DNA from 3 places in the Pseudomonas corni genome. Region 1 is predicted to be linked to each of the others. Evidence: predicted binding sites of a transcription regulator. Region 1 holds the regulator's gene; each other region holds the start of a gene.
What was found. Region 1 encodes FliA, which starts transcription of late flagellar genes. Its sites were predicted from a motif close to CTAAAGTTTNNNNNNNNNNNGCCGNTAA; they were not measured.
Positions count from the first base shown of each region.

Region 2: ACWKV9_RS25590 (chemotaxis protein CheW) is a predicted target of FliA. The motif match lies at 3,038-3,065, and genes of this name have one in related genera.
Region 3: ACWKV9_RS10805 (methyl-accepting chemotaxis protein) is a predicted target of FliA. The motif match lies at 7,173-7,200, and genes of this name have one in related genera.

Region 1 covers NZ_JBSKHW010000011.1:126,208-136,421, reverse strand. Annotated here, with positions in the region: gene motD (flagellar motor protein MotD) at 1-353, opposite strand, end outside; gene ACWKV9_RS17835 (flagellar motor protein) at 364-1,104, opposite strand; gene ACWKV9_RS17830 (protein-glutamate methylesterase/protein-glutamine glutaminase) at 1,104-2,267, opposite strand; gene ACWKV9_RS17825 (chemotaxis protein CheA) at 2,317-4,572, opposite strand; gene ACWKV9_RS17820 (protein phosphatase CheZ) at 4,692-5,480, opposite strand; gene ACWKV9_RS17815 (chemotaxis response regulator CheY) at 5,500-5,874, opposite strand; gene fliA (RNA polymerase sigma factor FliA) at 6,141-6,881, opposite strand; gene fleN (flagellar synthesis regulator FleN) at 6,878-7,711, opposite strand; gene flhF (flagellar biosynthesis GTPase FlhF) at 7,830-9,182, opposite strand; gene flhA (flagellar biosynthesis protein FlhA) at 9,194-10,214, opposite strand, start outside.
Region 2 covers NZ_JBSKHW010000021.1:86,101-96,314, forward strand. Annotated here, with positions in the region: gene cyoA (ubiquinol oxidase subunit II) at 1-315, opposite strand, end outside; gene ACWKV9_RS25580 (disulfide bond formation protein B) at 789-1,298, opposite strand; gene hmpA (NO-inducible flavohemoprotein) at 1,647-2,828, opposite strand; gene ACWKV9_RS25590 (chemotaxis protein CheW) at 3,126-4,022, shown strand; gene ACWKV9_RS25595 (GNAT family N-acetyltransferase) at 3,977-4,525, shown strand; gene ACWKV9_RS25600 (hypothetical protein) at 4,581-4,904, shown strand; gene ACWKV9_RS25605 (YkgJ family cysteine cluster protein) at 5,058-5,804, shown strand; gene ACWKV9_RS25610 (GlxA family transcriptional regulator) at 5,814-6,776, shown strand; gene ACWKV9_RS25615 (hypothetical protein) at 6,868-7,092, opposite strand; gene ACWKV9_RS25620 (fimbrial protein) at 7,221-8,219, opposite strand; gene ACWKV9_RS25625 (fimbrial biogenesis chaperone) at 8,222-8,980, opposite strand; gene ACWKV9_RS25630 (fimbria/pilus outer membrane usher protein) at 8,977-10,214, opposite strand, start outside.
Region 3 covers NZ_JBSKHW010000005.1:128,423-138,636, reverse strand. Annotated here, with positions in the region: gene ACWKV9_RS10830 (hypothetical protein) at 1-97, opposite strand, end outside; gene ACWKV9_RS10825 (autotransporter outer membrane beta-barrel domain-containing protein) at 1,248-3,056, shown strand; gene ACWKV9_RS10820 (hypothetical protein) at 3,111-3,779, opposite strand; gene ACWKV9_RS10815 (hypothetical protein) at 4,004-4,438, shown strand; gene ACWKV9_RS10810 (hypothetical protein) at 4,607-5,272, opposite strand; gene ACWKV9_RS10805 (methyl-accepting chemotaxis protein) at 5,577-7,142, opposite strand; gene ACWKV9_RS10800 (lysostaphin resistance A-like protein) at 7,247-8,038, opposite strand; gene acnA (aconitate hydratase AcnA) at 8,297-10,214, opposite strand, start outside.

The DNA of each region.
Region 1 (10,214 bases):
GAGGCGATCAGATCGCCGAACGCGGCGTTGACGTCGTCGGCCATTTTTTTCAACGGATCGTCCGCGGCCTGCCCCAGTGCCGCGTCGGTCTGCTCGCTGTCGACCACCAAAGGATCGGCGGGCCTGACGGTCTGGGGTTTCTGTTCGCCAATGGGGATAGGCTTGACGCTGCGCTCAGGCTCGTTGAACACCCCGACCAGCGCTTCGGACAGCACTTTGTACTTGCCTTCGTTGAGCGACGAAATCGAGTACATCACCACAAAGAACGCGAACAGCAAGGTGATGAAGTCCGCGTAGGACACCAGCCAGCGTTCGTGATTTTCGTGTTCTTCGTGCCGCCGACGTCGGGCCATGGTCAGTCCATCACTCCATGAAGCCTTGCAGCTTCAGTTCGATGGAGCGCGGGTTCTCACCCTCGGCAATCGACAGCAGGCCTTCGAGCAGCATTTCGCGATAGCGCGACTGACGAATCGCAACGGCCTTGAGCTTGTTGGCCACCGGCAGCAGGATCAGGTTGGCCGATGCCACGCCGTAAATAGTGGCGACGAATGCCACGGCAATACCGCTGCCCAGTTGATTGGGATCGGCCAGGTTGCCCATGACATGGATCAGACCCATGACGGCGCCGATGATGCCCACGGTCGGCGCGTAGCCGCCCATGCTTTCGTAGACTTTGGCGGCCTGGATATCGCGGGTTTCCTGGGTGATGAAGTCCACTTCCAGAATGCCGCGAATGGCTTCTGGCTCGGCGCCGTCTACCAACAGTTGCAGGCCTTTGCGCGAGTAAGGGTCGGGTTCGGAATCGGCGATGGATTCCAGACCCAGCAAGCCTTCCTTGCGCGCCGTCAGGCTCCAGTTGATGACACGATCAATGCCGCCGGCCATGTCCACGCGCGGCGGAAAAAGCACCCAGATCAAAATCTGGACCGCCCGTTTGAACGCGCTCATGGGCGTCTGCAACAGGCAAGCCGCCAAGGTGCCACCGAGCACGATCAAGGCCGCCGGGCCATTGAGCAACGCGCCCAGATGCCCGCCTTCCAGGAAGTTGCCGCCGATGATGGCGACGAACGCGAGGATGATCCCGATCAGGCTTAAAACGTCCATCAGATGCAGGCCTCAACCAGGTGGCGACCGATGTCATCCAGGCTGTAAACCGCGTCCGCCAGATCGGCTTTGACGATGGCCATCGGCATGCCGTAGATCACGCAGCTGGCCTCGTCTTGAGCCCAGATGTGAGCGCCGCCCTGCTTGAGCAGACGAGCGCCTTCGCGGCCGTCTGCGCCCATGCCGGTCAACACCACCGCAAGCACTTTATCGCCATAGGATTTGGCAGCAGAGCCGAAAGTGATGTCCACGCACGGCTTGTAGTTCAAGCGCTCGTCACCCGGCAGGATTTTCACCGCGCCGCGTCCGTCCACCATCATCTGTTTGCCACCCGGCGCCAGCAGAGCCAGGCCCGGACGCAGGATGTCGCCATCCTCGGCTTCCTTGACGCTGATGCGGCACAGCTTGTCCAGACGCTCGGCAAACGCTTTGGTAAATGCCGCCGGCATGTGCTGGATCAGCACAATGGGCGCCGGGAAGTTCGCTGGCAGTTGCGTCAGCACCCGCTGCAGCGCCACCGGACCGCCAGTGGAGGTGCCAATTGCAACCAGCTTGTAGGCCTTGCGTTTAGGTGCGGGCGAAGACGGCGCGTGAGGCGCCGATGCGCCATGGGCGGAGTGGCCAGTTGAACGTGGCGCAGGCGTTGGCACATGGCGTGTTGTAGCGGGAGCGCTGTGCAGCGAGCTGGTCGTTGACGGCGAGGCCGTCGCGGGCGCAGACATGGCAGCCGGTGTTGGCGTGCTGGAATAACCGCCGAAGCGGCGATTGCTGCGCGAAATGGAATGGACCTTTTCGCAGAGCATCTGCTTGACCTTGTCAGGGTTGCGCGAGATGTCTTCGAAGTTTTTCGGCAGGAAATCCACCGCACCGGCGTCCAGCGCATCAAGAGTGACGCGCGCCCCTTCGTGAGTCAGCGAGGAAAACATCAGAACCGGTGTCGGGCAGCGCTGCATGATGTGACGCACCGCCGTGATGCCGTCCATCATTGGCATCTCGTAATCCATGGTGATCACGTCAGGCTTGAGCGCCAAGGCTTGTTCGATGGCTTCCTTGCCGTTAGTCGCTGTACCGACCACTTGGATGGTCGGATCCGACGAGAGAATTTCCGAGACACGGCGACGGAAAAACCCTGAATCGTCGACGACGAGAACCTTGACTGCCATAAACACTCCATAGAGCCCACGGACCTTTGAGAGGCCCGTTCGCCCAGAATCAAATACGCCGCGTGGCGTAACGCTTGAGCATGCTCGGTACATCGAGGATCAACGCGATGCGTCCGTCACCGGTAATGGTGGCGCCCGACATGCCCGGCGTGCCCTGCAACATCTTGCCCAGCGGTTTGATGACCACCTCTTCCTGGCCCACCAACTGATCGACGACAAAGCCGATGCGTTGCGTACCCACCGAGAGGATCACCACATGCCCTTCGCGCTGCTCTTCGTGAGCGGCAGAGCTGACCAGCCAGCGCTTGAGGTAGAACAATGGCAGCGCCTTGTCGCGGACGATGACCACCTCCTGACCGTCGACGACGTTGGTGGTCGAGAGGTTCAGGTGGAAGATTTCGTTGACGTTGACCAGTGGGAACGCGAACGCCTGATTGCCCAGCATCACCATCAGCGTCGGCATGATCGCCAGGGTCAACGGCACCTTGATCACGATCTTCGAGCCCTGGCCCTTGGTCGAGTAGATGTTGATCGAGCCGTTGAGCTGGGCAATCTTGGTTTTCACCACGTCCATGCCCACGCCACGGCCCGACACGTCGGAGATCTCGGTCTTTGTCGAGAAGCCCGGCGCGAAAATCAGGTTGTAGCAGTCGCTGTCGCTCAGGCGGTCGGCAGCGTCTTTGTCCATCACGCCGCGCTTGACGGCAATGGCCCGCAGCACAGCCGGGTCCATGCCTTTGCCGTCATCGGAAATCGACAGCAGGATGTGATCGCCTTCCTGTTCGGCCGAAAGAATGACGCGGCCGCCTCGGGGCTTGCCCGACGCCTCGCGCTCCTCCGGCGACTCGATACCGTGGTCGACGGCGTTGCGCACCAAGTGGACCAGCGGGTCGGCCAGCGCTTCAACCAGGTTCTTGTCCAGGTCGGTTTCTTCACCCACCAATTCCAGGGCGATTTCTTTCTTCAACTGACGTGCCAGATCGCGAACCAGTCGCGGGAAGCGGCCGAAGACTTTCTTGATCGGCTGCATCCGCGTCTTCATCACGGCGGTCTGCAAATCAGCGGTGACCACGTCCAGATTGGACACGGCCTTGGACATGGCTTCGTCGGAGCTGTTGGCACCCAGGCGCACCAGGCGGTTACGCACCAGCACCAGTTCGCCGACCATGTTCATGATTTCGTCCAGCCGCGCGGTGTCGACGCGCACGGTGGTTTCGGCCTCTGACTTCTCGGCAACCGGCGCGGCGGCTTTCGCCGGTGCCACAGCAGGTCTGGCAACGGGAGCAGCAGCTTTTGCCGGTTCGACCTTGGCAGGCTCAGCTTTCTTGACGGGAGCTGGGGCACTGACGATGGCATCCGGCTCGAACTTGCCTTTGCCGTGCAGTTGGTCGAGCAAGTCTTCGAATTCGTTGTCGGTGATTTCGTCCGACGGCTTGCCACTGGCAGCGACAGGCGCAGCGGGGGCAACAGGCGTGGCGGGTGCAGACGCAGCCGCCGGGGCACTCGCGACGGGCTCGGCGGAAAAACTACCCTTGCCGTGCAACTGATCCAGCAACGCTTCAAATTCGTCGTCGGTGATTTCATCCGACGAAGTATTGGCGACCGGGGCCACCGCAGCAGCGGGCGCTGGGGCCGCAACGGCGTCTACGGCGAACTGACCTTTGCCGTGCAGCTGGTCGAGCAGCGATTCAAATTCAGCGTCGGTGATGTCGTCGCTCGCAGCTGCGGCAGTTGCGGCGGGCGCAGCAGGGGCGACAGGTGCAGCAATCGGCGCAGACACATTGCCGCCGGCAGCCTGTGCCTTGACCGCATTGAGCGAGTCCAGCAGTTGTTCGAATTCGTCGTCAGTGATGTCATCGGACGCTTCAGCCACAGGCTCGGCCACCACCGGTGCAGCCGCGACTTGATCAGCAGACGCAGGTTCGGCCAGACGCGCCAGTGCGGCGAGCAGCTCAGGCGTTGCTGGGGTGACGTCGGTGCGCTCGCGCACTTCGCCAAACATCGCATTGACCGCATCCAGCGCTTCAAGCACCACGTCCATGAGCTCGGAATCGACCCGGCGCTCACCTTTGCGCAGGATGTCGAAGACGTTTTCCGCGATGTGGCAGCATTCAACCAGCTCGTTGAGCTGGAGGAAGCCGGCGCCCCCTTTTACAGTGTGAAAACCGCGAAAAATTGCATTGAGCAAGTCAGCGTCATCCGGTCGGCTTTCCAGCTCGACCAGTTGCTCGGACAGTTGCTCCAGAATCTCGCCGGCCTCAACCAGAAAATCCTGAAGGATTTCTTCATCGGCGCCGAAGCTCATTGGGGGGGTGCTCCTAAAATTAACCGTCAACCGATCCAGGTCATGCGCGAAGTCGTCAGCGGGTGAGCCGTGCGGTCAATCAACAGGCAACAGGCTCACAACGCTTTCTGACTCAGAACCTAGAAACCCAGGCTGGATAGCAGATCGTCTACATCATCCTGACCGGATACGACGTCTTCACGTTTATCGGCATGAATCTGCGGACCTTCACCCTTGGAATGAAGTTTTTCTTGTTCTTTTTGCTGACGGAACAATTCCTGGTCGTGTTCGATGCCGGCAAAGCGGTCGACCTGGCTGGCCATGAGCACCAGCTTGAGCAGATTGCTTTCGACTTCGGTCACCAACTGGGTCACGCGCTTGATCACCTGACCGGTGAGGTCCTGGTAATCCTGAGCCAACAAGATGTTGTTCAGGTGGCCGGCAACCTCGTGGGTTTCCTGCTCGCTGCGTGTCAGGAAACCGTCGACACGTTTAGCCAGATCGCGAAACTCCTCGGCACCGATTTCGCGACGCATGAAGCGGCCCCAATCGGCGCTTAACGCTTTGGCGTCGGCCGTGAGTCCGTTCATCAAGGGGGTGCTTTGCTCCACCAGATCCATGGTGCGGTTGGCCGCGTTTTCGGTCAGCCGGACCACGTACGACAAGCGTTCAGTGGCGTCGGTGATCTGCGACACTTCTTCGGCTTGGGGCATGGTCGGGTCGATCTGGAAGTTGACGATGGCGCTGTGCAGCTCACGCGTCAGCTTGCCGACTTCCTGATACAGGCCGCGATCGCGGGTCTGGTTCAGCTCATGGATCAGTTGCACGGCTTCGCCGAACTTACCTTTTTCAAGGCTTGCGACCAGCTCTTGTGCGTGTTTCTTCAGGGTCGACTCAAAGTCACCCATTGTCGAATCTTTGGAATCCATAGCGCCCTCGCAGCGAACATCAGCTATTGACGCGCTCGAATATCTTCTCGATTTTTTCTTTCAGCACTTGCGCTGTGAAAGGCTTGACCACGTAGCCGTTTACCCCGGCCTGGGCGGCTTCGATGATCTGCTCACGCTTGGCTTCAGCGGTGACCATCAACACCGGCAAGCTGCGCAGGCGCTCGTCGGCACGCACTTGACGCAACAGGTCGATGCCGGACATGCCAGGCATGTTCCAGTCCGTTACCAGAAAGTCAAAAGAGCCACTTTGCAGCATCGGCAATGCGGTTGTGCCGTCATCTGCTTCGGCCGTGTTGGTGAACCCAAGGTCACGCAACAGGTTTTTTATGATCCGCCGCATCGTTGAGAAGTCATCAACGATGAGGATTTTCATGTTCTTGTCCAATTCGACCTCCAAGCAGTCTTTAACGCGTCCAGCACCTGGACGCGCGTTCAATCAAAACCGGTACAGCTCGCTGACCGGGCTGCACGAAACGACGACGGGCTTGGCAAATCAACAGGCATGAACCACGGCGCGACGCACGCGAGGTGCGTCTGCGCTGACCGGCGCAAGCCTTGTCTCTCTTGTTTCCCACGAACGCTCTGCACAGCCGGCTTTACAGGTAACACGAGCCCCAACAGGGTCCGCAGCGCTGCCTGTCAACGCGCTCGCCATTCTCCCAAACGCCCTCGCAAACGAGCTGCGCACTGGCTGTGTAACTGACTGACCCGCGATTCGCTGACACCCAGGACCTCACCGATTTCCTTGAGGTTCAGCTCTTCGTCGTAGTACAGCGCCAACACCAGGCGTTCACGCTCTGGCAGATTGGCAATGGCCTCTGCCAACGCGCTCTGGAAACGTTCATCTTCCAGGTCACGCGACGGCTCGAGCGACTGGCTTGCGCCGTCCTCATGCAGCCCTTCATGTTCGCCGTCCTGTAGCAGGTCGTCGAAACTGAACAGTCGGCTGCCCAAGGTATCGTTCAAAATCCCGTAGTAATCATCGAGACTCAATTGGAGTTCGGCCGCAACCTCGTGATCTTTAGCGTCACGGCCGGTTTTTGCTTCAATTGAGCGAATCGCGTCACTGACCATGCGCGTGTTGCGATGCACCGAACGCGGCGCCCAATCACCCTTGCGCACCTCGTCGAGCATCGCGCCACGGATGCGAATCCCGGCGTAGGTCTCGAAACTTGCGCCTTTGGTGGAGTCGTACTTGGTCGACACTTCGAGCAAGCCAATCATGCCGGCCTGGATCAAATCCTCGACCTGCACGCTCGCTGGCAGACGCGCCAGCAAGTGGTAGGCAATTCGCTTGACCAGAGGCGCATAGCGCTCGATCAGCTCGTATTGGGAATCACGGGATGATTTGCTGTACATGCGATACCCACTTGCTGTCATGACACGGGCCCTGCGCTGGTGTGATGCACCAGACGTTCGACGAAAAATTCCAGATGTCCGCGCGGGTTTGCCGGGAGCGGCCAGGTGTCCACTTTCTGCGCGATGGCCTTGAAGGCCAGCGAGCATTTGGAACGCGGAAACGCCTCGTACACCGCACGTTGTTTCTGCACGGCCTTGCGCACGCATTCGTCATACGGCACGGCGCCGACGTACTGCAGGGCAACGTCCAGGAAACGATCGGTGACCTTGGTCAGTTTGGCGAAAAGATTGCGCCCTTCCTGCGGGCTCTGGGCCATGTTGGCCAGGACCCGAAAACGGTTCATGCCGTAATCGCGATTGAGCAGCTTGATCAGCGCGTAGGCGTCGGTGATGGAAGTCGGCTCGTCGCAGACCACCAGCAACACTTCCTGAGCGGCGCGCACGAAGCTCACCACTGACTCACCGATCCCGGCGGCGGTGTCGATCACCAGCACGTCGAGGTTGTCGCCGATGTCGCTGAAGGCCTGAATCAGACCGGCATGCTGCGCGGGCGTCAGATGAACCATGCTCTGAGTGCCGGACGCTGCCGGCACGATGCGAATGCCGCCCGGGCCTTGCAGCAGGACGTCACGCAGCTCGCATCGACCTTCGATGACGTCGGCCAGGGTGCGTTTCGGGGTAAGTCCCAGCAGCACGTCGACGTTGGCCAGACCCAGATCGGCGTCCAGCAACATGACGCGGCGTCCAAGCTCGGCCAGCGCCAGTGAAAGGTTCACTGACACGTTCGTCTTGCCTACGCCACCTTTGCCACCGGTCACTGCGATAACCTGTACGGGATGCATGCTGCCCATGTTAATTGTTTACCTTGTCTTGCTTAGACCTAAGCCACATGTCGGGCTGCACGTTTGTTGTTTGAACAATGCCTGGCAGACCATCGAAGTGGGTATATTCCCGTGTCATATTCTTCACCTAACCCACACGCTTGCCTGGGTTGTGGTAAAGATCCGCAAACATATCAGCCATCGCTTCCTCGCTAGGCTCTTCCTGCATCTGCACGCTGACCGCTCGACTCACCAACTGGTGCCGACGCGGCAAATGCAGATCATCCGGTATCCGTGGACCATCGGTAAGATAGGCCACAGGCAGCTCGTGACTGATCGCCAGACTCAACACCTCACCGAGGCTGGCTGTTTCGTCCAGCTTGGTCAGGATGCACCCGGCCAGACCGCAACGTTTGTAACTGTGATAAGCCGCTGACAGGACCTGCTTCTGGCTGGTTGTCGCCAGTACCAGATAGTTGCGCGACTTGATGCCGCGCCCTGCCAGACTTTCAAGCTGCATACGCAGGGCCGGATCGCTGGCTTGAAGGCCTGCGGTATCGATCAGCACCACGCGCTTGCGCAGTAACGGTTCCAGCGCCTGAGCCAGGGATTGCCCCGGATCGACGTGGGTCACCGGTACATTCAAAATGCGTCCCAGGGTTTTCAGTTGTTCCTGAGCACCGATCCGGAAACTGTCCATGCTCACCAGCGCAATATTCTGCGCGCCGTATTTGAGTACGTAGCGCGCTGCAAGCTTGGCCAGCGTAGTGGTTTTGCCCATGCCGGCAGGGCCGACCATGGCAATCACACCGCCCTCTTCGAGCGGCTCGACATCCGGCGTTGCGATCATACGCGCCAGATGGGCCAGCAGCATGCGCCAGGCGTGTTGTTGATCATCGGTATTCGGCACCATCGCCAGCAAGTCGCGAGACAACGGACCCGACAGGCCGACGCGTTGCAGGCGGCGCCACAAATTGGCCTGGGACGGACGACTGCCTTGCAGCTGGTTCCACGCCAGGGAGCCAAGCTGAACTTCCAGCAGCTCGCGCAGGCCATTCAATTCCGAGCGCATCGAATCGTAGGCCCGCTGGCCCATCGCAGGTTCGGCCAGCGCTGCGCGTTCGGCACGGTCCGCCGCGACGGCTGCATGGACCGACGGGCGGAACGGTTCGTCCAGCGTCGGCTCGATGTGCTTCTGGTCATCGCTCGACGGCAGGCCGGTGAACAGCTGGCGGTTGGACGAGGTGTCCGATTCGGTTCGGGTGCTAAGTTCAGCCTGGGCGGAGACGATGCGCGATTGCGTCTTGCGCAGTTCGTCTTCGAGCTCAATGTTGGGGACACGCGGCGCCAGCGCCGACAGCTTGTAGTCGAGCGCGGCAGTCAGTTCCACGCCGCCAGCGATCCGCCGGTTACCGATGATGGCCGCTTCGGCGCCCAATTCATCTCGAACCAGTTTCATGGCTTGTCTCATGTCGGCGGCGAAAAAACGCTTAACTTGCATGACTCACTACCTCAGCCGTTAGGCCCGACAGTCGCTACGATGGTGACTTGCTTGTTGTCAGGAATTTCCTGATACGCCAACACATGCAGGTTCGGTACAGCCAGACGTCCAAACCGCGACAACATGGCGCGAACTGGACCTGCAACCAACAAAATAACCGGCTGGCCCTGCATCTCCTGACGCTGTGCTGCTTCGATCAACGAGCGTTGCAGCTTCTCAGCCATGCTCGGTTCGAGCAGAACGCCTTCTTCCTGACCTTGCCCTGCCTTCTGCAGACTATTTAGCAATATCTGTTCCAACCTTGGCTCGAGCGTGATAACAGGCAGCTCCGGCTCAATGCCTACAATGCTTTGCACGATTGCGCGGGACAAACCGACCCGTACGGCCGCCACCAATGCGGCGGTATCTTGACTCCGCGCAGCGTTGTTGGCGATGGCTTCGGCAATGCTGCGGATATCGCGCACCGGCACCTGTTCGGCCAATAGCGCCTGCAATACTTTGAGCAGCGCCGAGAGCGACAGAATGCCGGGCACCAACTCTTCGGCCAGCTTGGGAGAGCCTTTGGCCAGCAATTGCATCAATTGCTGGACTTCCTCGTGCCCGATCAGCTCATGAGAGTGCTTGTAGAGAATCTGGTTCAAGTGCGTGGCAACTACCGTGCTGGCGTCTACCACGGTGTATCCCAGCGACTGCGCCTGGGCGCGCTGGCTGACTTCGATCCACACCGCTTCCAGACCAAACGCCGGGTCTTTGGCGTTGATGCCGTTGAGACTGCCAAACACCTGACCGGGATTGATCGCCAGTTCGCGATCCGGATAGATCTCCGCTTCGGCCAGGGTCACGCCCATCAGCGTCAGGCGATAGGCGCTGGGCGCCAGATCCAGGTTGTCGCGAATGTGTACGGTCGGCATCAGAAAGCCCAGTTCCTGGGAGAGCTTCTTGCGCACGCCCTTGATCCGCGCCAGCAGTTGACCACCCTGATTACGATCCACTAGCGGAATCAGGCGATAACCGACTTCCAGGCCGATCATG
Region 2 (10,214 bases), on a different contig from region 1:
GATGTAACCCAGCACGATGATGATCGCGAGCGGCACCAGCCAGATCACGAGTTCGATCTTGGTTGAATGCGCCCAGTCTGGGGTATAGGTCGCTGCCTTGTTCGTCGCGCGGTATTTCCAGGCGAAGATGATGGTCATGAAGATGACCGGAACGACCACCAGCAACATCAGCAACGTAGCCGTGACAATCAGGTCACGCTCTTGAATGCCGACATGGCCCTTGGGGTCCAGCAAGGTGTAATCGCACCCGCTGAGCAGGAGCATGCTGAAAAGCGCCAAGAAACCAAACAACCTGGGGTACCTTTTTTTACTCATCTCACGACCTCTAAAAGCAGCTTTCGCATCGCAGTTGGGTTTCGACCGCCAACACTTCACCCTGCCAGGTGCTGGCAAATTTTTTGGATTGAACAGGGGCCTGTCATGAAGCTGGAGAGCCTCGTAACAAATCCGGGTTTAGCTGTGGTTTCTTATTCGAATGGTGGCAACGGCCTTCGCAGACCAATTCCTTTTGGCGCAGACATTCTGAATTTGATTCATGAGGCCGTCCAAAAATGGCGTCTACAGCAGCGCAAACGCGCTTTCTGACCTCATTTTCCGCCAGCAGTTGTGCTCGCTGGCGTTAAGTGGGGGCGATTGTAGATACGTAAAGTTTTATTGACTATGACTTATCGCGCAACAGTTAATTTCTGAAACTGTAAAAATGCGGCCATAAATCACGCCTGAAAAACACCTACCTGCCCCGGATTTCTTAATGGAATCGGGGCAAAAACGCACGCAACACTTTGTAATCATCGAGCTTTTCGGCGGTTTCGGATAATTCCGGCCGGAACGAGGATTACTGTCAAAACGAATGCAATCAAAGCCCATTGCGCCAAAGACAATCCGAGAACTGGCGGATATGGCGTCTCGCAAAACCCGCCAACCTGAAATCCCAGCGGGAACATGGAGGCCAACGGCAAACCATCAACGAACGGCTGCAATACATCGATACCGCAGCTCTCGGACGGGTGACTCTGGATGTACACATGACGTCCCGCTGCAACAATCCCGCCCACGGCACTCAGAGTTACAAGCGCTTCGCATATCGTGACGCCTACCCGTCCGGGCATGGCCGCACCGATAAACGCGAAGATCGCGATGAACAGCAATGCATATCGCTGCAGGATGCACAGTGGGCACGGCGCTTCACCGAGTACCACCTGCATGTACAACGCACCGCCGATCAAGGCGAGGCAGACGATACCGAGTAAAACCAGAAACTGTTTTTCGCGCCGCAGATAAAACGTGTTGTCGCTCATTCACATACCCTTTGAAAGGAAGTCCATGCCTGTCGGGGCTCGATGCCCAAAACCGGACGAGAGCTTAACACCGCCTCGCCACCCCGCGCCGGGAGTGATCATCAGGTTCGGTACAGAGCATCTCAACGGATCTGCGCCATACGCAATGATGTGCCGGGCAAAGGGCAACAAACATGGACATCCGGCCTGGACAATCGTTGATCGCCACAAGACTCAAAGGTTACAAAATTCTGGAGCATCTGAACCGGCTTGTACGTGTTTGCACCGATCAGATGCCACCCCAAAATAATACGCCTCTATATATATAGAAGCGTGCGGCGTATTGCCGCAGGAGAGCACACCACCCGCTTACTCCAGCGCAGATGCCGGACCAAAAAATTCGAAGCGGCTCTGGCTCTCAGGAACACCCGCGGCCTTGAGCTGGCGCTTCACAGCGGCCATGAACCCTTTTGGCCCAAGAAAGTACGCGTCAAGATCGCGATCTTCAGGCAGCCATTGCTCAAGCCGCGCCTGATCCAGCAGACCAACGGCATGGGCAGCCGGGCTCACACCATCGTCTTCGCCATAGCAGTAAAAGCGCTTCAGCTGCGGATGCTTACCCGCAAGGTCTTCAACCCAGTCACGAAAGGCGTGCACCCCGCCGTTACGGGCGCAGTGGATGAAGCAAATAGGCCGCTCAGTCAATAACGCAGCTTCCAGCATCGCCAGCGTTGGGGTAATGCCGACCCCGCCACTGATCAGCACCAGCGGCTTATCGTTATGGGCGAGTGTGAAGTCACCAGACGGCGTGAACAGATTAATACTGTCACCGATGCGCATGTTGTCATGCAGGAAGTTCGAAGCGCGTCCACCTGGTTCGCGCTTGACGCTGATGCGGTACTGATTGTTACCCGCCAGCGCCGACAGCGAGTAGTTGCGACGAATTTCTTCACCGTCGATGAACAGCTGCATACCAATGTACTGGCCAGCGGTGAAATCCAGAATCGCCTTGCCATCGGCTGGTGCGAAGTAGAACGAGGTGATTTCCGCGCTCTCCTGAACTTTGTTGGCGATTTTGAATTCACGCGCTCCACGCCAGCCACCAACAGCGTGCTCTTTTTCGTCGTAGATGGTCTTCTCGGCACCTATCAGGATGTCCGCCAATTGCTGGTACGCACGTCCCCAGGCATCGATCACCTCAGGGGTGGCAATTTCACTACCTAATACTTCAGAGATTGCCCGCAACAGGCAACCGCCAACTAACGGGTAGTGCTCAGGCAGAATTTGCAGAGCCACATGCTTGTTGATGATCTTGGCGACCAGATCGCCCAGTTGCTCAAGCTGATCGATATGACGGGCATACATCAGTACGCCATTGGCCAAGGCACGAGGCTGGTCGCCACTGCTCTGGTGCGCCTGATTGAACAACGGGCGGACTTCAGGATGCTCCTTGAGCAACATTTTGTAGAAATGAGTGGTTAGGGCTTCACCGCCACTTTCAAGAAGAGGAACGGTGGCTTTGACGATGGCACGATCTTGGGCGTTTAACATGGCTAACTCCTGGCGTGAAGGACTCAAAAAGTTAACTGTTCATTATCAGAAAGCGTGCCACGTTTAATATCGTTTCAATTCATATAGTTAGCGTCAATCAGTCATTTTGACCCCAACCCGAATGCGGTCATTAGGACTAGAGCTAGTCTTTTCGACACGGCGTCCCAGCCTTGTTAACCGGCAGTTGAAGTCACCCGCAAGCAAAACCGTTAAAGCCTGACCTGCTCAAGTCGATAACCCGTCATCGAAAGCTGTTTGCCGCCGGGTGCAGCCAACAACTCATGTCAGAAGGCTCCTATGTCCACAAATGTCCGCGCAGATTCACTTTCGCTCCTGCTGTTCACCTTGCGCAGCGGTAAGTTGATGGCGATCAACCTGCTCAAAGTCAGCGAAATCATCCCCTGCCCTCCCCTGACCCGGTTGCCCGAATCACACCCACACGTCAAAGGCGTCGCCACATTGCGCGGCACTGCTTTGTCGGTAATTGACCTCAGCCGAGCCATTGGTGAGCGTCCTCTGGAAGACCCGAACGGTGGCTGCCTGATTGTTACAGACGTCAGCCGTTCCAAGCAGGGGTTGCACGTGCAGGCGGTGAGCAAGATCGTTCACTGCCTGACTACGGACATCCGTCCTCCGCCCTTTGGCGCGGGCAACCGGTCATTCATTACGGGCGTGACCCAAGTGGACGGCACACTGGTGCAGGTGCTGGATATCGAAAAGGTCATTCACGGCATTGCTCCCGCCAGAATTAACGCAGGGCCGGCCGAACTCAGCGAACAAGACGCCAAAGTGCTGGCAAAAGCCCGGATTTTGGTGGTCGATGATAGCCAGGTCGCGTTACAGCAGTCGGTCATCACGCTGCGTAGTCTGGGGGTCGAATGTCACACCGCGCGCAGTGCCAAAGAGGCAATTGATCAACTGCTGGAACTGCAAGGGACCGAGGCCCAGATCAACGTCGTAGTGTCGGATATCGAAATGTCTGAAATGGATGGATACGCTTTCACACGAACGCTACGGGAAACGCCTGACTTCCAAGAGCTGTATGTTCTGCTGCACACTTCTCTGGACAGCGCGATGAACGCCGAAAAAGCCAACGCGGCGGGAGCGAATGCTGTGTTGACCAAGTTTTCCTCACCAGAGCTGACACGATGTTTGATCCAAGCCGCGCGTACGGTAGAAGCACAGGGCATCTGACGCCCTCCGCCGATGATGCTTCCCCCAGCCATTACTGGCTGATGCGCAGGGACCTTTCGCAAGCACCTGCCCCGGTGCAATGGCCCGCCTCGCTGCGGGTCGCGACGCTCACTGCGGACAACGCCACCCAAATCCATCAGCTATTAATACTCGGCCGCCAGCACGGCGGCGGTCGGGTGGCAGACCTGCGCACCTGGCTCGGCGCGTTCGAAACAGACCCGGAGTTTGACCGGCATCTGGTTTTCGCGGTTGAGGACAGCGCAGGCATCGTTGCTGTCGCTCAATGCTGGACCAGCGCCTTTATTCGAAATCTGGTCGTCCACCCTCGTGCGCAGGGCCAAAGTATCGGCCAGCGCCTGCTTGAGCACGCTTTCGACGCGTTTTACCGAAAACGAGAGCAGCGCGTTGATCTCAAGGTCATGGAGAGCAATCTCATCGCCAGACGCTTGTATGAGCGCGTCGGCATGGAATATGTGCGGCGCGGCGAACTGGATTCGGTCTGACCGACTCTAATCGGTTTTGTAGCCCTTGCAGGATAACGCCCCCATGGAGATACACATGAAAACCACCACTGCGCTGCTGCTTGCTCTAGCCGGATTCGCAAGCCAGGCAAACGCCTCTAGTACCGAAGCATGGAACGCGCTGGACAAGGCCGTCATCGATAGCTGCGTCAAAGCCAGTCAACTGAAAAACGCCAAACCCGCCGGCACATCGGCGTTATTCGATGACACGATTGGCTATAGCGCCCTGCTGATAAAAGGCCAATACAAGCAGGCGTTCATGAAGAATAAGACAGGCACCGAGCTGTGCCTTTACGATCGCAAGAACAAGAAAGCCGTCAGCACCGAGTGGGACAACCTGACCACGCTGCCGAAAAAATAATCGCTCATCCCCCCACGCAGTCACAGCCCCCTGCTGTGACTGGCGCATAACTTGCTGCACATCCTGACCAAATCGGAAAACCCCTGGCCGCGACAGATTGCCAGCGTTTTATCCGGGTTTCTTGATTCAGGTGCAGTCGGGTTAGTTATCTTCATGAATACTCAGTTTTCCTGCGTTGGGTGTGGCAAGTGCTGCACCGATCACCACGTACCTCTTACGCTCAGCGAAGCCATACAGTGGGCGGCTGACGGCGGTTCTCTGATTGTCCTTACCGAAGCGTTCATGGCAGATGGCTACGGCGTGTCCGCAGAACAGCTCATTCACGCAACGCGCCGTTCGCAACCGGTGAAAAGCGGATCGGCTAATGCTCACGTGGCCATCACTTTCGCTGCCTTCAATGCCGGACGCTGCCGAAATCTTGACGCCCAGGACCTCTGCCGTATCTACGAACGTCGCCCCCTGGTGTGTCGGATTTATCCAATGGAAATCAATCCACACATTCCGCTACGCCCTGAAGCCAAGGATTGCCCGCCAGAAGCGTGGACCCAAGGACCTGAGTTGATCGTTGGCAATGCTTTGGTCGATCACCAATTGATGGCGCTTATTGAGCAGTCGCGACAGGCCGACCGTGACGACATCGCGCGCAAGGAAGCCATCTGCGCGGCGTTAGGGCTTAAAACCACCGCGCTCAAGGGCAATGGCTTTGTGGCTTATCTGCCAGACATGAATGCGTTCATTGCCGCGACCGAGCAAAGCGTCGAGGACACAACCTCCACGCGGCACGAATGGAATTTTCGCGTAGTTGGTGATGAGGTAGAAAACACCCTGCGCAATTGCGGCGCGCTGGTGGAGACAGGCGAGGCATCGGGCTATATGTTTATCCCTCTGCAAAGTGCCTGAGGCCTGTCGATGAAAAGCGTGGCAATCGTGCTATTCCCCGGCGTGCAGTCGCTGGACGTTGCTGGCCCGCTGGATGTGTTCGCCGAAGCCAATGGCTTCGTACCTGCGCAGGATGGTTACCGTATGGTCACCATCGGTGCCGCGCCGTATCCGATTCTTGCCTCCAACGGCATGCCGTTGGGTGCGCAGTATGAAATCGACGATGCGCCGATTGAGTTTGATGTGGTGTTGGTGCCAGGCGGGCCATCGCTGCCGCAGGCGCAGGCGATGCCGCAGATAACGGCATGGCTCAATGCAGCCGTCCCGAATGCCGAATGCTACGGTTCGATTTGCACCGGCGCCTTTATCCTTGGCCATGCCGGGTTGCTCGATGGCAAACAGGCGGCGACACATTGGAGTCATGCGCAGCAATTGGCCGATCAATTTCCACTGGCGCGGGTACAGCCGGATCGAATCTATGTACGCGACGGCGCGTTGGTGACGTCAGCCGGAGTGACCGCTGGAATCGATATGGCGCTGGCGCTGGTGACGCAGGATCACGGCGCGGCCATTTCTCTAGCCGTCGCAAAGCGTTTGCTGGTGGTCGCTCAACGCCAGGGCGGGCAATCGCAATTCAGTCCTTACTTGACGGCATCGGCTGAAGACGACTCGCCCGTGGCGAAGATTCAGCGCTACGTCATGGCGCATATTGGCGAGCCGTTTTCAGTCGAGCGTCTGGCCGAAGTGGTGTCGATGAGCCCACGCAGCTTCGCCCGGATTTTTGCCCGCGACGCCAAAATCACCCCGGCCGAATTCGTACAACGTGCGCGAATCGATGCCGCTCGGCATCTACTAGAAGGCAGCGACATGGTGATCAAGGCTGTGGCGTATCACTGTGGATTCGGCAGCGCTGCGCGCATGCGGCTGATATTCAGCCAGCGCCTGGGGGTGACGCCTACGCAGTATCGGGAGAGTTTTCGTAAAGAAGGATGAGTTGCTTGGGGTCTGTAGGAGCCAACTTGTTGGCGAGACAAGCTTAAAACGCCTCGCGAACAAGTTCGCTCCTACAGATTCGCGCTGATTTTCAGCGCTTACCCATCGACCGGCGAGTGCCTGCAGGCGCAGCGCCCGGGCGCTTTTCGTGATTGGACTTGCCGCCTTTCTGGTACCAGCCCTGATCCTTCTTGGCCTGCAACAGTTCGCCCGGCTTGAAAGGGAAGCTGAAGGCCGGGATGTCGGCTTTATCCTGGGCAACCGATGCCGCGTTGTCGACGGTCTCGGGAGCGGGCGTAAGTTCAGAAGTGGTCATGAAAGCTCCAAAAGACGGGAAACGATCGACAATAAACGGGCTAACACCCAAAAGGCCGCGCAGCATACCTCAATCCCCCAGCGGTTGCCTGTTGGCGCACGCCCTCTCATCGGGTCTTGCCACTCGGGTCACTTGTAGAACAAATCCACCATCACTTCGGCTTCGAAGGGCCCTGGCTTGGGTGTTTCGGTTTGCCACAGCAATTCGGCATTAAAGTCCGCCGTCGCCGAATAGTTTCCACCCAGAAGATCGTTCAGGTGAAAGGGTTCGTTGTAGGGAAACGGCTTGCCGCCCTGGGCCGGAACGATACGGATACCAACGCTATTATTGTTGACCGGCACCAGCACCTCACCTGATAACACGCCGGATACCGGGGTAAAACGTGCATCGAGGCTGAACGGTGAGTCGCAGGTACGGCTAGTGGCCAAGGCAAAGCGCCGATAGTCGGCAACTTTGCCAACCTGCACATTCCGGATGGCGACCTGCCCGAACTCCACGACCTCGGGCATCACGCGCAACTCGGCGTCACAGGCGATAAACCGCAGCCCCGTCAGGTTGTTGATCACGTAATTAAGGTTGTTGCCGGGAAACGGATTCAGGCCCAGCGAGCTGTCGAGCTGAAACATTCGATAGTCCAGCAATTGGCTCGCTTGCCCGGAAGGCGGGGTTGGCCCGTATTTCTGAATGAACACCGAAAACGGCAAATTGAAGCTGACCTTTGGGCACGCGCCGATGTTTGATTCGTCCTCCTGACATGCAGGGAGAACCTGCTGGGTACCGATTCGCCCTTGGGTTTGCACATGATCGACCCCATTGACCGTCAGCCCCGCGCGGATGCCCTGCCCCACCTGAAGATTCTCGGGGTTCAGGTAAATAGATACCTCCTCGGCCATTCCCAATTGACCGTCCTTGGCACACACGACCTCAATGCTCAGGCGTTCAGATCGCCAGACCACAGCGCCATCAGCAAGCGCGGCAGGGATCGCCACCGAGCTGCCAAGGTCAGCGCGGATAATCGCTTCGCCCGACCCTTGGGTCTTGCAAGTCATGGCCATGGCCTCAGCGCAAGTAAGTAACAATGCAAGCGCGGACAAGTAAGCTCGCAAGGTCAAAAAAGGCGTATTCATACTCAGCATTTCCCAATCATTGAAGTCGGTGTCCCTGTCATCAATCGCGCAGACTCAGGCCCGTTGTGGCTCAACTGCGCGCAATACCCACGCTGGCCGCCGTAGTCATTCAGCGCCTTGAACGAAAGCCGAGCAGCACTCACGCCCTTGGCAAGCAGCACGGACGTGGTTTGCGCTGGCTTGATCAGCCAGTCATCCCTGACGCGCTCGCCATCGAGCTGCAGGGCCAGCAGCGACACATGAAAAGGCGTGGGGTTGCGCACGTGCAGACGAATTTCCCCGCCCGGTTCTTTCACTAACTGCCATAACAATCCCTGCGCAGCATCAGCGGGATTTCCGCCTAATCCTGCGGGTCGATAAAACACGTTGATGCGCTGTCTTACCGCGATCGTCAGTTGCTGCTTTGCGTCGCTGCGCCGGGGTATTTCCATAACATAAAGGTGCAACAAGGACTCTCGCCCGCCCGGCATACCCACGCCCTCATAAAGCAAACGCAACGACTGCTTGCCCTGCGAAGGTAAATGCACCAAATGCGGGGTGACGACGAAGGGCAGGTCTTCGGGTCTTGACGACTGATCGGCAGCACTTAGCCACGCTTGCAACAGCACTTCTTTGTCGCTGCGGTTGCTTGCCTCAATGCTGGCTTCGCGATACTTGCCATCGAAGATCAGTCGAGTCCCTGCCAACGAAACCCCCGCCTGTCCGTCGGCGCTGAACAGCATCCCGACACACAACGCGCTGACTGCTTTGAGCCACGTCATTGGCACACCACCTTGAGCCGTTCATAGGTGCGCGCCGGGGCCTTGGGCGGCAGACTGAACGCCGCGCTGCACTGCTGATCGGACCAAGTGACCCTGAGCATCCCCCGATCCTCATCGCTCAGCACCAGCGCACGTCCCGTGGGATCGACTGCCGCCAGTATTTTCCCGCGTTCATCCTCAACCACCGCGCCCAGAGGTAATCTGCTGCCATCGGCGCGCACCAGTTCAAATTGCACACGGCGTCCGACTGCCGCCTTGAACGTCACCAACGGCACGGCCCCACGCCTGGGGACGATCTGGGTCACAGCGTTTTCCAGCTCGACATCGGCGCCAAGTTGGCGGGTATCCAGCGTGATCCAGTTGGTCCTGTAAGGCTGGGCATAGGGCAAAACCGCGTAGCCATTGCTCGCTGTCTGCACATTGCTGTAGCTGGAGAGCTTGGCGCCGCCGACATCCTTCACCTGAATCAAGGCGAAGGTTTCTCCCAGTGTCTGACCCAGGTTGACGCCGCCAGCGTGCGCCACTACCGAGCCTGCCGCGCCCACGGAAAAGGTTCGGTATTGCGCGCCCTGCCCGTAGCCCGCGTCAAAGCGCCCGTAGGGAGTGGTGGTGTTGAGCTTGCCGAATCCTGAGGACCCCGAGCGATTGTCCTTTCCGGCCTGAACCGAATAAAACGTGTCGCGATCTTCGAAGACTTGCCCGTTGATACCGGCCTGGGCGTTGTAGTCGCCTGCGCTGTCACGCACCGCATTGAAAGACACCCGCGATGCCCCCGGATTGCTGCCCAGTGGAAAGCTGAGGGTCAACGCGATGCGATTGTCGGTTTCGCTCTGTCCGCCTCGGTTAAAGGTTTGATTTCGCTCAACCGAAAAGTTGTAACTGAGCGCGTGCCAACTGGCGTTGTAAGAAACATACAGCTGCCGGGCTTTGCCGGACATGTCCCAGTAACGCTGTTCGGAACCGGTCAACGTCAGTGAACCCGAAGCATCGGGCAAGGCCTGGGTCACGTTGACTTCCAGACGATCCTTGGCTCTGCCTGAACCGTAACGGTCCACGCGGGCATTCAGTTCATCGACATGCTCGTCGAACGTTCGGTACTGGTCCGTCGAGTAGCGGTAACCGGCAACTGCCAGGGTGGTGCGGGTGAGTTCCAGCGTGTTGGCGTAGCGCAGACGCACGCTTTGCCCCCTGCGGGTTTGCTGGCGTTGCTGGCTGATCGACTGGGTGACGTCCG
Region 3 (10,214 bases), on a different contig from region 1:
TCGGATCTGCCAGGGGAATAACCGGCGCCGCCAAGGCACGAGGCTTAGAATTACGGGCACGGCTGACCAGTGAGCGGGTATTGCGTGAATTACACATAAACTTCTCCATATTTTAAGCAGCCAGGGACTCCGTCTTTAAGTAGATGGCCGCTGTATTAAATTTTATTGATGCACAGTAGATTTGTGGTGAATAACGGTTTATAGGTCAAGGGTAGTCTGTTGCCTGCTTGATTCTTTAAACTCTTTTTCAAATAATCGTAATTTCATGTTTGTGTCAACGGGTTGTGTTAATTAATTATTTTTCTCTAAGTAGATTTGTTGGGGTTGTAACAGAAACTTCCTACGGTTGGAGCGGATCCAAGGCGCGGCCTATGCTTGCAGGTTGTCAGTCAAGATAAATATTTGTGCCTGGTCAGGCGTAGTAGATTAAATCTTTCAGAATTCATGAAAGATTTCCTTTGTAAAATAATTCAGGTCTGCGACGCGTTGTAAGGTTTTTAGGACTCATATGTGTAGCCGTCGCTGTTATAGTTTTGGACAGACTTTTGGTGCTTGTCTGTAATCGAGCTAATCGGGTAGCTGTTTAACTGTCAAGTGTGCGTTAGATATTTATTTTATAACGGGCTGAAGAGTGAGAGTTTGATGGCTTCAATGTAGGCTCGGTATTACATGGTTATAGGAAACTGCCGATAGCAGTGGTTAATGTAAAGTGGTCCCCTCAACGGAAAATCCCTTCACACTCTTCATTTATTTAGCGCGCGATTGAGGAGTTAACAGTGAATAGCAAATACACGCTGATAGGTATGAGCAAAATTACCGCCCTTGGGGTTCTGTGTGGAGCGACCTCTTTGGGTTATGCCGCGGAGGATGAACACTTAGGCCCCAGAGCTTCATCCGATGTCATCGTCGCAGCGGGCGACACACTTGATGTGAATACTTCAACCGGTCTTTCATATGGATTGCTGGAAAGATCTACTCTTAATGTCAACGGTGCGACGGTGAGCGGCATTGACTCACAAGCCGCGACGCTCAACCTTATCGACGCAGTGGTCGACCATGATTTGAAGCCTGACCCCGCTGACCCTGCCGCGGTCAAGATAGAAGGGAGCAAATTGACGGCCAATAACACACGCATCGTGAGTTCGAGTGCTGCAGGGCTGATAATCAGTGGTCGCGGAACCGGAGGCATATCCGTGCCAGTGAGATCCAAGGCTACCATCGCGAACAGCTTTATTTCCGGCGTCGGCATGGCCATGCAAGTGGCGAACAGCGATGTGTCAGTAAGTGGCACCGACGTCATTGGATTGCGAGGCGTCCACGGTGAAGCCGTAGGCATTGACACCAACACGTCAAGTATCAAGATCAGCGACACTAGCTTGATCAAAGGCGATGATATCGGCCTGAGGATCCGGTCAGCGTCCAGTCTGCCTGGTGGAGGGGTTATCCCTAACACCCCCAGCGTCATTGATATCGACCATTCCACAATCCAGGGCGTTAACGGCCCGGCCATCAAGCTTGTCGGCGCGCGTGGCGATGGCGCTATAGCGCAGATAACCCTCAGAAACGATGCATCGTTGCTCTCCGGCAATGCCAACCTGGTGGAGGTCTTCGACGAAAGCGCATTGGATCTTATGGTGGATGACAGTCGGCTCACCGGCAACCTGTTCGTTGAGGAAGGCAGCACCCTGGACGTCGAATTGCGCAATGGCGCGCAACTGGCCGGAAACATCATCAACGGTAACAACATAGCGATCAATTCCGGTGCCCGGTGGCAACTGATGGGCGACAGTGATGTAGACAAACTCACGATGGAGCGCGGTCAGGTGAGCTTTGCTGGCGGTGACTTCCACAAACTGTCGCTGAACGAACTTGCTGGCAATGGCACCTTCGATATGCGCATCAACCTGGACACCGCGCAGGGCGACCTGCTGGAGGTCAACGGGGAGGCAACCGGCTACCATAAGCTGAACGTAAAAAACACTGGCGTTGAGGCAGTGCCTGCCGAGTTTGACCCTTTGCGGATTGTCCACACCGAAGGCGGCGACGCTCAGTTCGGCTTGATCGGTAATCGTGTCGATCTCGGTGCCTATTCTTATCTGCTTGAGAAGCAAGGCAACGACTGGTTCATTGTGGGCGAGGGCAAAACCATTAGTCCTTCCACGCAGAGCGCTTTGGCGCTGTTCAATGCAGCGCCGAATATCTGGAACAGCGAGCTGACGACTCTGCGCAGTCGCATGGGCGAGGTGCGAGGGCAGGAAGAAGGGGGTGGATGGATTCGAAGCTACGGCAACCGCTTCGACGCCAGCACGGGTTCCGGTCTCAGCTACCAGCAGAACCAGCAAGGCATGTCGTTTGGTGCGGATGCGCCTATGCCGGTTGGCAAAGGCAGTCTTGTCGTGGGCTTGATGGGCGGCTACAGCAAATCTGATCTGGATTTGAGCCGTGGCAGCTCGGGTACGGTGAACAGTTACTACATCGGCACGTATGGTACCTGGCTGTCCGATGACGGTTACTACCTGGACGGTGTGCTGAAGTTCAACAGGTTCCGTAACGAGTCGAAGGTGGCGATGTCCGATGGCAGCAAAGCCAAGGGGCGTTATAGCAACACTGGTGTAGGTGGGTCGGTTGAGTTTGGCAAGCACATCAAGCTTGCTGATGGCTATTTCATCGAGCCCTACACACAGCTGTCTGGCGTCTCCATTGGCGGCGACAGCTATTCGCTGGACAACGGGATGGAGGCTAAAAACTCCCGCACGCAATCGGTGCTCGGCAAAGTAGGCACGACGGCGGGGCGCAATTTTGCGCTTGAAGATGGCAGTGTCGTACAACCCTATGTTCGTGTAGCGATGGCCCATGAGTTTGCTCGCAGTAATGATGTGACAGTCAATGACACTCGGTTTAATAACGATCTGTTCGGATCTCGCGCAGAGCTTGGAGCGGGTGTTGCTGTCACCCTCTCCAAGCGTATTCAGCTGCATGCAGATTTCGATTACATGAAAGGTGAGCATGTCGAGCAGCCCTGGGGAGCGAACCTGGGGCTTAAATTGGCCTTCTAACATTAGTTGAGTTGATTCGGATCCCAGCTACGTCAGGTAGCTGGGATTTTTTCGTTAAAAGCCTTTACGTCTTACTGATCGTCGGCGTGGACCAAGTCTGGGTCTGCCGTTCCCCTCGACATATATCATCAGCGGATGCGAAATGCCGACCAAGCGGGATCGACGTACCACTTCATAGTGAACTGAGACTTCACCGTTCTGATAGTGCGCAAGCTGCTCACAATTTATAAATTGAACCAGTCGCGGGTCCTTGGTGCACGGATTCGGCTCCAGAGTGGTATAAAAAGTATTACGTCCCCAGATCAGTTTTATTTGATCTCCTGGCCACAGTGTTCTGGATCGAGGGATATTGATATATACGCCAGCGACAATTTGCTCCGGCGTAATACTACTGGCATTCGCACCAGCGAGAGATGGCGCCAGTAGGTTAGGGGTAAGGACCATTTCGTCTTCCTCTTCTTCTTGTGACCACTCAAGTCCAAGAGCACGTCTCAGCGACTCTCTGTAGAGCTCCGCAGATTCTTCATCGTCCTGATAACCTATTGAGTCGATAAAACCTGAGGTGAGGGGAGGAATGCTGAGTTTTTCAATCGGCACATCATTATCATCGCTCTCTTGTTTTTTGATACGGGATGCATCGATGTCTGGCCTGAAGCGAGGCTTTTTTCTGCCGTCCTTTCCCATATTGGCTCCGTTAGCTTTGTTATTAAAAATATCGGACATGCTCAGGTTCCGCAGCGAGGGCTGCCGGATGAGCGCGCCGTGGACATATGTTCAGTTTCAAAAATCCCGTTGTCAACTTCCCGGTTTTCAGTGGCGCGTGCGACATCACCGCCCTACCGCGACTGGAATGTTTCAAAATACTTCGAATTGTAAATTTTTACCCGGGCCAGTGATTACGGGGGTTTCAAGGGTAAAACAAACTTTTCCGGGGCGATATGTAAGACATGTATTACACCAAATTCCGAAAGTGCTGTGGGGCGCTGGAAACTTATCAGCGAGACGACCCGACTGAAGCTTTTATCCATTACTTGATTTATTTTTTGTATGTTGCCAAAAAGATATCGATATTTTTTGTGATCTATCCAAATGAATATGCAAAAAATGTGAAGTTCGCCCAATATTTCGATCATGTTGCCTGGAAATTCAGGGAGCGGTTGCCCGCCTTGGCGGTGATGACGCAGTCGAACCCTCCAAAGGTCGACACAACTCGGGGCAGAACCCAATTCCATGGCTTGGTCCGCGACGTCCGTGGGGAGGTTCTGAGTGGACTTCGCTATGTCGTTGGGGAGCCGTTTCCTGGATGTCCCCTGCGCACCCCGCCATACGGGTCGATGTGGGCCATGAAGATTGATAACAACTCTGTGTTCGACGCAAGCTGAGCATTTGAAGGTAACGTATCTGCTCTCTTGTGTGATTGGTCGATCCGCTACGCCTGTCGTGATGGCAGGAGCAGCTCAAATGCTCTGGTTCCATTTGCATCGGTACTTCCTTTAATGGAGTGAAAGCTCACCACATATCAACTTCAGGCGCGCGGGGCAGCCAAGGCTTTACGCTTGAATCGTCAAAGTCATAGGCAGCGACATGATCGATACATTTCCGGCTCGGTCCGTGATGAAGTATTCGATGAGTACACTGCTGCTTCCGAGACTTTGTAAAAACTCTCGCTCGAAAACTATGTTGATCGGTGTGTGTTGTAGTTCTTCATCGATCACGGTGTGATGGGGGCCTTTTATTCCATTGCATACTGTTTGAATTTGATCGGCTGTCTGCATGCCGGTATAGCCTGCTATACAGCCAGTTAACTCATTCCCCAGTGTGATATTAGGGAAAATAATAGCTGCTATCAAAGCCGCGCCTGGTATCGATCTGCTTACTTTCAACGTAGTTATCGGCGAATCCTCACTTACATTGCTCCTGGGGCTTGTTGCTCGAAATCGAAGCTCGTAAGTTCTATCCCTATCCAGTAATTGCTCATTAAGTTGCATTGTAACGATCTTTCCTGGCCTGTCTGTGTCGGTAAACGTATAGATTGCCCCTGCAGGACGGCCATTTAGCATCAGCTGCATGTAATATCCTGGTTGAATTGCATCCCACGCCAGAATATTAACCGGAATCGGCTGGCCAAGATCTGCTGTCTGTAACAACCCATCTACGGGATCAGCAATCGGGACAATCGGCGCGGCAAATGGATATTGAAACTCAGAAGTATTCATGGATTTTCTCCAGGCAAGCATCCACGACCACCAGTCCTGGTGGTGTACACGCTCAAAGTTAGTGATATAGATCAGATTTAAGCCACCGTTGTGCAGTAACTATTTACCTCAATCTGTATTTCAACTAATAGGAGTCCGCGATACCTGTCAACCCTACATCCCACGCCCATCCCCCACATTTATTGGGTCAAGCGGCAATTAGATTCATTTTCAGAAATTTCCTACTTTTGACCACGGCGCGCGCAAACGAAAAAAGCCCCGGCACATGCATCTGCCGGGGCTTTTTGAGTTGTGCGGTAAATATCTACCGGTTAAAGCGTTCCACCAGCGAATACTGGGTGTTAGCAGTACTGGTCAGCTCAGCGCTGAGTGTTGCGGAGCGGCGGGCTTCGTCGGAGGTCTGGTCTGCAAGTTGCGCGATCGTCGTAATGTTGCGGCTGACCTCTTCGGCGACCGAGCTTTGCTCTTCCGTTGCGGCGGCGATTTGTGTGGTCATGTCGGTGATGTTGGCGACAGCATCGCTGATGCCAACCAAGGCCTCGTCGGCTTCCAGCACACGCTGCACGCCTTCTTCCGCCTGGCGATGACCAGTGCTCATTGTCTGGACGGCAGCATTGGCGGTTTGTTGGAGCTTGGCGATCAGGCTGTGGATCTGCGCTGTGGAGGCGGTCGTACGCTGTGCCAGTTGGCGGACTTCATCGGCCACGACGGCAAAGCCGCGACCCATTTCACCGGCGCGTGCGGCTTCGATGGCCGCATTGAGGGCCAGCAGGTTGGTCTGGTCGGCGATGCCCTTGATGACGTCCACCACACCGCCGATTTCGTCGCTGTCTTTCGCCAGTTGAGTGACGGTCAGCCCTGTTTCACCAACCGATGCGGACAAGCGTTGAATCGCTTCGCGGGTTTCGCTGGCGATGCCACGCCCCTTGCGGGTCAGCGCGTTGGCTTGCTGCGTAGCATCGGCCGTGCGCTGAACGTGGCTGGCGACTTCCTGAGTTGTCGCTGCCATTTGGTTGATGGCCGTGGCGACCTGTTCAGTCTCGACGCGCTGACGTTCCAGTCCGCTTGAACTGGCTTGGGCCAGGCTGTCGGATTGTCTGGCCTGATCCGTCAGATGCTCGGCGGTGTCCTGCAAGCGAGTCAGGCAGGTTTTGAGTCGCGCTTCCTGGCTGAGGATCGACATTTCAAGGCGCGCTTGCGGACCACGGCTGTCGGTGTACATCTGAGCGATCAAAGGATCAGAGGTGGTTTGCTCGGCCAGGCGCAACAGGCGCTTGATACCACGTTGCTGCCAGCTCAGGCCCAGCAGTCCTAACGGCACGGACAGCGCGGCCGCGAGGATGAACCCCCAATGGGAATTAAGCCAGACGCCAATCAGAAAACTCAGTTGGCTGACCAGAATGAACGGCAACCAATTCTGCAAAACCGGCAACCATTTATCGCGGCTCGGCACCGCCGCCTTGCCGCTGTTGATGCGTTTATAAAGCGCCTCGGCGCGTCGGACTTGCTCGGCCGTTGGCTTGACCCGTACCGATTCAAAACCCACTACCTGTTTGTTTTCAAACACCGGCGTGACATAGGCATTGACCCAATAATGGTCACCGTTCTTGCAGCGATTCTTGATGATCCCCATCCAAGGCTGGCCCTGCTTGAGCGTGGTCCACATATGCTCGAAAACCGCCGACGGCACATCCGGATGGCGCACGGTATTGTGCGGCGCCTTCAGCAGTTCCTCGTAGGAAAAGCCGCTGATCTCGACGAATGCGTCGTTGCAGTAAGTAATCACACCACGCGTATCGGTCGTTGAAATCAACCGTTGGTTTTCTGGGAACGTGCGGTCGCGTTGTGTGATGGGCTGGTTATTGCGCATGAGCTATCTATCCAGGAAGGCTTTGACGGGATATCGGCCAGCCCGCTGAAAAATTGAGCGTTATGTGAACTGCATCAACAAACCGCTGCGCTCTGAACCAGGGTTCAGCGATTGAACATCGGGTAGGTGAACAGAGAAAAGTGCACCAGATTGAGCCCGAAATGAGTCAAAACCGCCGCCGTCAAACCGCCCAACCGGTACGCGACGCCATAGCCGACGCCTGCAACTGCGGCCAACAACACCCATTGCCATCCAGCGCCGAAGTGCGCCAGACCGAAGACGGTCGACGCCAGCACAATAGTCCACACATCGCCGTGAGGCAGGCGTTTGAAAACCCTGCTCAAGCCGCCTTGGATATAACCCCGAAACAACAGTTCTTCCGTCAGGGTGACCAGCAGCAAGTTGTTGAACATCCAGATTCCACTTTGCTCCGGCCATTTAGGGGCCCAGCCGAGAACTCCCAGTGTCGCAGCCGTAGCCATGCAGACCGCAGTGGTGATGATGAAGGTCGTGGCACTTACAACAGCCGTGCGGGCAACGGCCACTCGGTAAACCACCCACGGACAGGCCAGTGCCACCCAGAAACCGATCAGGGATTTGTCGAGATTGAGGTACATCGAAAACGGCGCGGCATCCGGGCTGAAGTGGGCCGCCGCTATGGCCCGGGCGTTTAAAAACCCCGGTAACCAATGGCTGGCCAGGCCTATCGCCAAAGCGATGAACAGCAGATGTCCAAAGGTTTTGATCGCCCAGTGGCGGAATTGGCTGACGCAGATGCCAGCCATGATCAACAGACCGACCGTTACTGCAGCGGGCAGGCTGAGTTGCCCATAGGTGAATGCGACGGCGTAACCCAATGTGAGCAGGGCTAGCGTCGTCCAGCGCAACGCCGACATGGCAGCGTCCTTCAACAGCGAAATAGGGCGAGGATTCTAGCGTTTAAAAGATTCACATGCCTGTCGGACATGGATGAAAGTGGCCGATAGAGCGAGGTGGATATTTCGAGGGTTGGTGTAGGGCGTATCCGAATGTGACTTGCGCTCCCCATATTAGTAAGCAGGCTCGCGAGTACGGTGTCAGCGACGGAGTCACCGAGGAACCGCAATCGCGAGCTAACTCACTCCTACAGAGATTGCGCCAAATCAAATGCTCTTTCAGGAAGCAATGAGCTGGCGCAGCACGTAGTGCAGAATCCCCCCTGCTTTGAAGTACTCCACCTCGTTCAGGGTGTCGATTCGGCACAGCACCTCAACGTCTTCGGACTTTCCATCTTCGCGGGTGATGTGCAGTTTCAGGGTCATGCTCGGTTGCAGGGTCGCGCCGGTCAGGCCGGTGATGTTCAGGGTTTCCTTGCCTGTCAGTTCGAGGGTTTTGCGGCTTTGGCCATTCTTGAACTGCAACGGCAACACGCCCATGCCCACCAGATTCGAGCGGTGGATGCGCTCAAAGCTTTCAGCGATCACCGCCTTCACCCCCAGCAAATTGGTGCCTTTTGCCGCCCAGTCGCGGCTCGAACCGGTGCCATATTCCTGACCGGCAATCACCACCAGCGGCGTGCCTTCCTGCTGATAACGCATGGCCGCGTCGTAGATCGGCAGCTTTTCGTCGGTCGGCACGTGCAGGGTGAAACCGCCTTCTTCATTACCCAGCATCTCGTTGCGGATGCGGATGTTGGCGAAGGTGCCGCGCATCATCACTTCGTGGTTGCCACGACGTGAGCCATAGGAGTTGAAGTCCTTGGGCTCCACGCCCTTGCTGCGCAGGTAACGCCCGGCCGGGCTGTCGGCCTTGATGTTGCCGGCGGGGGAGATGTGGTCAGTGGTCACCGAGTCGCCCAATATCGCCAGCACCCGGGCGTTGCTGACATCAGTGATGACCGGCAAAGGTCCGGCCACGTCATCGAAGAACGGTGGATGCTGAATGTAGGTCGAATCCTCCTGCCAGACGTAAGTGGCGGCCTGGGGCACTTCGATTGCCTGCCATTGAGCGTCCCCGGCGAAGACTTCGGCGTACTCCTTGTGGAACATCGCGGTGTCGACCTTTTGCACGGCTTCTGCGATTTCCTGACTGCTGGGCCATATGTCACGCAGGTATACCGGCTGACCGTCGCTGCCTTCACCCAAGGGTTCGCTGCTCAGATCAGTGCGCACAGTGCCTGCCAGCGCATAAGCCACTACCAGCGGCGGCGACGCCAGCCAATTGGTTTTAACCAGCGGATGTACGCGGCCTTCGAAGTTGCGGTTGCCGGACAATACCGAAGCCACGGTCAGGTCCGACTGTTGAATGGCTTTTTCGATGGGATCACGCAGCGGACCGGAGTTGCCGATGCAAGTGGTGCAGCCGTAGCCCACCAGATCAAACCCCAAGGCGTCGAGGTATTGGGTCAGCCCCGCCGCGTTGTAGTAATCGGTGACCACTTTCGAACCGGGAGCCAGCGAACTCTTGACCCACGGCTTGCGCTGCAGGCCTTTCTCCACCGCTTTTTTGGCCAGCAGACCGGCTGCCATCATCACGCTGGGGTTTGAGGTGTTGGTGCAGGAAGTAATCGCGGCGATCACTACCGCACCATTGCGCAGGCGATATTTCGCGCCTTCGTATTCGTACTCCGCTTCACCGACCTGGGCGGCGTTGCCAACGGCTACACCGCCGCCGCCTTCGCTTTCCAGACGGCCTTCTTCGTGTTTGCTGGGCTTGAGTTGCAAGCCGAGGAAGTCATCGAAGGCCTGGCCCACATCCGGCAGCGCGACCCGGTCCTGCGGGCGTTTTGGCCCGGCGAGACTGGCAACAACCGTGCTCATGTCCAGCTCAAGCGCATCGGTGAACACCGGCTCTTGCCCCGGCAGACGCCACAGGCCCTGCGCCTTGCAATAGGCTTCGACCAACGCCACGGTTTCAGCCGGGCGGCCGGACAGACGCAAGTAATCCAGTGTCACGTCGTCCACCGGGAAGAAGCCGCAAGTCGCGCCGTATTCCGGGGCCATGTTGCCGATAGTGGCGCGGTCAGCCAGTGGCAGCTGCGCCAGGCCGTCGCCATAGAATTCGACGAATTTGCCCACAACGCCTTTCTTGCGA